Linked DNA regions of Leucothrix mucor DSM 2157. The protein of the gene in region 1 binds, or shares a complex with, the protein of each later gene. Links are inferred from orthologs where the notes say so. Each region holds a gene or a part of one and is shown on either strand. Other genes may lie near its edges.

The links. The genes of interacting proteins can lie anywhere in the genome.
Region 2: the proteins of iscU (region 1) and LEUMU_RS24735 are in contact, whole or in part, in a solved structure (PDB 5XT5), measured with the Bacillus subtilis proteins. The link is inferred for Leucothrix mucor DSM 2157 from one-to-one orthologs.

Annotation. Positions count from the first base shown.
Region 1 is NZ_ATTE01000001.1:4,799,727-4,802,536, reverse strand. It holds iscU (Fe-S cluster assembly scaffold IscU), read right to left. Parts: upstream 1,690-2,810; coding sequence 1,312-1,689; downstream 1-1,311. Other genes in the region: LEUMU_RS0122035 (IscS subfamily cysteine desulfurase), read right to left, coding at 1,738-2,810; iscA (iron-sulfur cluster assembly protein IscA), read right to left, coding at 954-1,277; hscB (Fe-S protein assembly co-chaperone HscB), read right to left, coding at 330-872; hscA (Fe-S protein assembly chaperone HscA), read right to left, coding at 1-319. UniProt on the Bacillus subtilis protein: Part of the SUF-like system that mediates the biosynthesis of iron-sulfur (Fe-S) clusters. Acts as a sulfurtransferase and thus transfers sulfur from SufS to SufB.
Region 2 is NZ_ATTE01000001.1:1,138,036-1,141,777, reverse strand. The notes cover bases 7-2,939. They hold LEUMU_RS24735 (aminotransferase class V-fold PLP-dependent enzyme), read left to right. Parts: upstream 7-742; coding sequence 743-2,137; downstream 2,138-2,939. Other genes in these bases: LEUMU_RS0105085 (LysR family transcriptional regulator), read right to left, coding at 2,264-2,939; rimK (30S ribosomal protein S6--L-glutamate ligase), read right to left, coding at 7-426. Outside these bases: more of rimK, read right to left, coding at 1-6; more of LEUMU_RS0105085, read right to left, coding at 2,940-3,163; LEUMU_RS0105080 (glutathione S-transferase family protein), read left to right, coding at 3,362-3,742. UniProt on the Bacillus subtilis protein: Type II cysteine desulfurase that acts as the initial step in the SUF-like Fe-S cluster assembly pathway.

The DNA.
Region 1 (2,810 bases):
GATAAGGCAACTGCCCGCCTAAAGTTTTGATTTCACTGACTGCACGACCGAGCAAACGCTTGGCTGAGGCAATCGTGTTGTGAATATCCAAGCCAAGCGCTGCTTTGGCCTTATCACCGACGATAATACTACCGTCATCCATATAACGAACGACCGAGGGCAGTAAATGCCGACCTTGCTCATCCGGTAGTGTACTGGCTTCGCCACTGCGAACAGCGGCGACTAACGAATTCGTGGTTCCCAGATCAATTCCGACCGCGAGCCTATGCTCATGCGGTGCGGTAGACATTCCGGGTTCAGATATTTGTAATAATGCCATGCATCAACCTTTAGCTTGCGTCATCTTCCAGCTTTTCTTCAAGCTGCTTAATTTCGCCCATCAATCGTTCAAAAAACTTCAACTTCAGCACAATCTGCTTCGCATCATCCAAGTTGCCCGCGTCAAGATCTTCAACAAAATCCAGCTCTAAACCGGATTGCTCAGCTCGCACACTTTTAGACAAGGCATCAATTGCATCAAATGGATCATCAGCTTGAGATACTTGCTCCAAAGCTTCGCGACGCTCCATCTGAGCCATCAAAAAAGCCATATCACTGGTAGTATCGCGCTCATCATCAAAGTCAACGCCGGCTAGTTCGAGCAAATAACGTGCCCGTAAGCGTGGCTGCTTTAGCGTATCCTGAGCGGTATTGATGAAGCTGGTAATTTGCTGGGCGATACGGCGCTGCTCATCGGTGCCACTGGCAAAACGATCGGGATGGTGTTTTGCCTGAAGCTCGCGAAAAGCGCTAGCGAGTTTAGCCTTATCCAGTTCGTACTGAACCGGCAAGCCAAATAACTGAAAGTAGTTTTGCTTAAAATCGATCGACATGTGAGTAATCACTATTTCGGGGGCAGAATGAGAATGAGCCGATTGATAACCGGCTCATTGGAAGGGTACTACAGATGTCGCTTAAACGGTGAAACTCTCACCGCAGCCACAAGCACCCGACTCATTCGGATTGGTGAACTTAAAGCCTTCATTCAGGCCTTCACGTGTGTAATCCATCACCGTGCCATCCAGATAAACCAGACTTTTCGGATCAACAATCAGGCTCACACCATGGTCTTCAAACACTGTATCGTGCTCATCAACAGCATCTGCGAATTCCATCACATAAGCCATTCCTGAGCAGCCGTGCGTTTTAACACCCAAACGCAAGCCGACACCTTTGCCTCGCTTTTGCAAAAAGGAACTAACCCGATCTGCTGCGGTTTCAGTTAAGGAAATTGCCATGGTTACACCTCGTCACACGTTTCTATCAGCCGAATTACTGCTTACTCTGAAAATCATCAATTGCTGCGCGAATGGCATCTTCTGCCAGTACTGAGCAGTGAATTTTTACCGGTGGTAATTCCAGCTCATCAGCAATATCAGTGTTCTTAATTTCTTTTGCCTGGTCCAAAGTCTTGCCTTTAACCCACTCTGTCAGCAAGCTAGAAGATGCAATAGCCGAACCGCAGCCATATGTTTTGAACTTAGCATCTTCGATGATGCCATCAGCACCTACTTTAATTTGCAGACGCATAACGTCTCCACAGGCTGGCGCTCCAACCATGCCCGTTCCAATCGCTGCATCTTTTGCATCGAAAGAACCAACATTACGTGGGTTGTCGTAATGATCCATTACCTTATTGCCGTATGCCATATCTATATCCTCAAAAAATTCGTCAGTTGACTGAGTTAACAATCAGTCTTAGTGCTCAGCCCACTCAACAGTACTTAGATCAATACCGTCTTTAAACATATCCCATAATGGGGACAGGTCACGTAGTTTTTCAACCGCAGCACGGGTTTGTTGTATTGCAACGTCTACTTCTTCAGCAGTTGTAAAACGTCCAATGGTAAAACGTAACGAGCTATGTGCCAGTTCATCGCTACGGCCTAAGGCACGCAGAACATAACTTGGCTCAAGGCTGGCACTGGTACAGGCTGAACCGGAAGATACCGCGATATCTTTCAAAGACATCATCAGACTCTCACCTTCAACATAGTTGAAACTGATGTTCAGGTTACCGGCAATGCGTTGCTCCAGATCACCATTCACATAGACTTCTTCCATATCTTTGAAGCCATCATATAAGCGGTCGCGCAACATGCGGATGCGATCATTTTCAGTCGCCATTTCTTCACGACAGATACGGAACGCTTCGCCCATGCCTACAATCTGGTGCGTTGGCAAAGTACCTGAACGCATTCCACGCTCATGTCCGCCACCGTGCATCTGTGCTTCGATACGTACCCGTGGCTTACGACGAACAAATAACGCACCGATACCTTTAGGGCCGTATGCTTTATGAGCAGAGAAGCTGATTAAGTCAACTTTCATTGCTTCAACGTCGATCAGTGCTTTACCGATACTTTGCGCCGCATCCACATGGAATACAATCTTACGGTCGCGACAGATCTCGCCAATCGCAGCAATATCTTGGATGACGCCCGTTTCATTGTTCACGTGCATAATAGAGACAACCGTCGTGTCATCGCGCAGTGAATCTTCGAATACTTTCAGATCCAACAAGCCGTTTGGCATTGGGTCAAGGTACGTGACTTCAAAGCCTTCACGCTCCAACTGACGGCAAGTATCTAATACTGCCTTGTGCTCAGTTTTCATCGTAACGATGTGCTTACCACGACGTTCGTTGAAGTGAGCCGCGCCTTTGATAGCCAGGTTGTCTGATTCAGTCGCGCCACTAGTCCATACGATTTCGCGTGCATCAGCGTTGATTGTCTTAGCGACTTCTTCGCGTGCTTCTTTGACCAGGTCTT
Region 2 (3,742 bases), 3.7 Mb from region 1 along the record:
CAACTTAATTACATACGGTGGCTTGCCAATGAAATTCAACAAATCATCGGTGTCATCTGGCGAATGTGAGAAGCCAGTGACTGGCATACCGACATTTTTACGAGACAGCAACTGCAGTGAGCGCAGCTTGTCACGCGAGCGGCTGATCGCCACCGATTCATTCACAGGGTACACACCCATCATTTCAAATTGGCGCAGTACCGCCGTACCGTAAAACGTTACCGAGGCACCAATCCGCGGAATGACCGCATCAAAACCAGTCAGCACACGGCCTTTATAATGAATCTCAGGGCTACCGCTACTGATATTCATGTAAGCACGAAGTACGTCGATGACCTCAACAGTATGGCCACGGGCCTCAGCGGCTTCAATCAAGCGGCGAGTCGAGTACAAACGTGGGTTACGAGACAGTATTGCAATTTTCATTTAACGTCCTTAAGAATACCGCCCGCGACTTGCGTTGGGCTTCTAAGTTAAGAATTATAGTGATCGGAAGTAATCTGCTTCCATCTGGCAGTTTCTATATTGTGAACTGATACCCCAACAGAATCCACTGCTACCGTCACTCTCATTTCACGATATCTTACTGATTGATACCTTACAGTTTTAACGTTCACTAAACTTTACAGGGAGCTTGATGTATTGTGACCAGCTTTAAAAATCAGTGATCAAATGAGCAGCAATATTTTTACGCTGCCATCCTAAAAAATCGACACCACAACCACTGCAGGAATCCAACTCAATGTCTGATTTGACTAACCATTTTATCGGCTTAAACACCGAATATAAGCTGGCCGACGGCACAACGAAACGTCGCCTACACTTAGATGGTGCGGCCTCCCCCTTGGTCATGCAAACAGCCATTGATGCCAGAAATGCGCTATTACCGCATTACTCCAATAGCCATAGCTTCTCACACGCCTCCGCGCATATCTGTGGGCAAGCGCATACCTGGGCCAAGCAAACGATTTTGGATGTGTGTGGGGCTGATGAGCGCTACAGCTTAGTCTCCTTAGGCAATGGCACGACTGCAGTAATGAATAATCTCGCGCGTCGCTTAAAGCCTCGCTCCGCTGAAAAACCGATCGTACTGGTTTCAGCGATGGAACATCATGCCAATGACCTGCCGCATCGTGAGCAGTCAGCATCGGTCGGTGCGCAGGTGATTCATATCCCATTGCGTGGTGAGTCAGCCCGACAAGGTGAAATTGACCTTAGCGCTTTAGAAGCCCTGCTTAAAGAACACGCTGGGAAAGTAAATTACGTCTCTTTCTCAGGTGTAAGCAATGTCACCGGCATTGTTAATCCCGTGGCTGACATTGTGGCACTAGCCCACCAATACAATGCCCTTGCGATACTCGATGCTGCGCAAAGTGCGCCCCACATGCGCTTGAATATCGCCGAATACGATATTGATTTTGTGGCGTTCTCTGGCCATAAGGTCTACTGCGCGGGCTCTCCGGGCATACTCATCGCCAAGTCAGAGTATTTAGCGCAATACCCCAGCGATGAAGTTGGTGGTGGCGTGGTTGAACGCGTTGACTACCAAAGCGCCGACTACCTCAAGACTTACCCAGAACGAGAGCAAGCAGGCACTAAAGACATTTTAGGGCTCTATTCACTCGCCAAAGTCATGGCCGCACTACGTGATTATGGTTTAGATAAGGTCAGTGCACATGGAGCCGAGTTATGGCAATACGCCGCTGAAAAGTTAAGCACTGTTCAAGGTTTATTCATTTATGGGCAGAGTGAGCAAACTCGCTTAGGCGCGCTATCATTTAATATTGATGGCATTGATCATGGCTTAGTTGCCTCAATTTTAAGTGACTATTTTGGTATTGCCGTGCGTAATGAATGCTTTTGTGCTCACCCCTATGTCAGCTCAATGATTAAAGAAGCCCTTTGGGAGTTAGACCTTGATGAGGTGCCAGAAGACGAGCAAGAAGCGCTGATCAATCGCAAACGTGGCATGGTGAGAGCGAGCTTTAGCCTGTACAACACTCGCGAAGATGTGGATGCGCTCTACGCGGCGTTGACTGACATCGTGGCGAAGCAAGCAAGCTTTGCTAAAGAATATAATGTCACCCGCTCTGGCGCTTATCTGCATAAGCACTTTGTTGTTGAGCTTAGCCTGTAAAGAATCTGCACCGGCTTAATGCTTTCGATCTGCCATACCTCAGCGTTGAGTATCACTCTCGCAAAGTACTCATACCTTTTGATCGGGCACTTCAACTTAAGAAAGTGCCTGAGTGATTAATGAGTGTTACTTTTTTATTTTTTCAACTAGAAAGTCGACTGCCGCTTTAACTTTGGGTACTAAATAGCGCTGCTTTTGATACAACAAGTACACCGCCATCTCAGAATGCTGAGTGATCGCTAACTCATGCTCAAACTTAAGCTCTTGCAGCACCCCAGACTCAAGGTATGACGCCAAAGCCCATCGCGTTGACATTAAAATGCCCTCCCCAGCACAAGCTTTTTTAGCCAGCCATGGGCCGCTATTGGAGATCGCCACCGCTGGCCCTGAAACGTCATGCCATTGCCCATCCATATTGCATAACCAAGGCGTCGGCCCGGTTGGCGCTTTAAAATACAGGCCTTTATGATCCTTCAACTCCATTGCAGTGCTAGGTACGCCGTGCTGCTCTAAATAGCTGGGTGATGCGACAGGAATAAAACCATTATCCATCAGCCGTATCGCCAGCACACGTTCATTGGGCGCATAACCACCGCGAATGGCAATATCCACATCATCACGCCCCAGCGTTGATAGCTCGTCACTTAAGCTGACATCCAACACAATTTGAGGATACAGCGCGCTGAATTCATCCAATAAGGGCAACAAAATCTTCTCACCAAAGCCCACCATCGAACTGATCCGTAAACGCCCCATTGGCGTTGTTTGATAACTACGCACCGTTTCACTGCTTTGCTCTAGTTGATTCAGTATTTGTTGTACGTCGTTATAATAAATCTGCCCGACTTCAGTCAGTTTAACCACTCGGGTCGAACGCTTTAACAAGGTCGCGCCTAAACTCTTTTCCAAATCAGCAACGCGCCGCGACAACGATGATGGCGGCACATTAAACGCACTCGCCGCTTTGGTAAAACTCCCCGTTTCGACGACTTTACTGAAATACCGTATGGCCCGTAGTTGATCCACTCACTTCTCCATTCACTGAACGTCCAAGTATTCTCGCCCTATTATTGCTTTAAAAGCAATAGTGATTCGCATTCACCCCTATATATAACCCAATTAAAACCAGTAATAATGCACCCATCTTAAGCACTGCAAGCTTGACCCTGCTGCAGTGTGTTAAACACAGGGGCTAAACCTCTCGATAATGATGGAACACTGAATATGATCACTTTGCACGGTTTTGCGGCTAGCAACTATTACAACCTAGTGAAACATGTACTGCTCTACAAAGCAGTGCCGTTTCAGGAAGACCTTCTCTACGGTGGTAGCGAAGAGTTACTGGCCATCAGCCCAGCGGGCAAAGTACCGGTTATCACGACGGCTGAAGGCCTGAATATTTCAGAGTCAAGTGTCATTTGTGACTTTCTTGAAGAGACGTATCCAGACATTCCGCTATACCCTGAAAATGCCGGGGAACGTGCGGTTGTGCGCCAAATCATGAAAATGTCAGAGCTTTATTTTGAGCTACCCAGCAGACGGTTTATCCCTTATGCCTTTTCAGGGACTGAAGCGCCGGACTCGGTTAAGGCTGAAGTGCGTCAA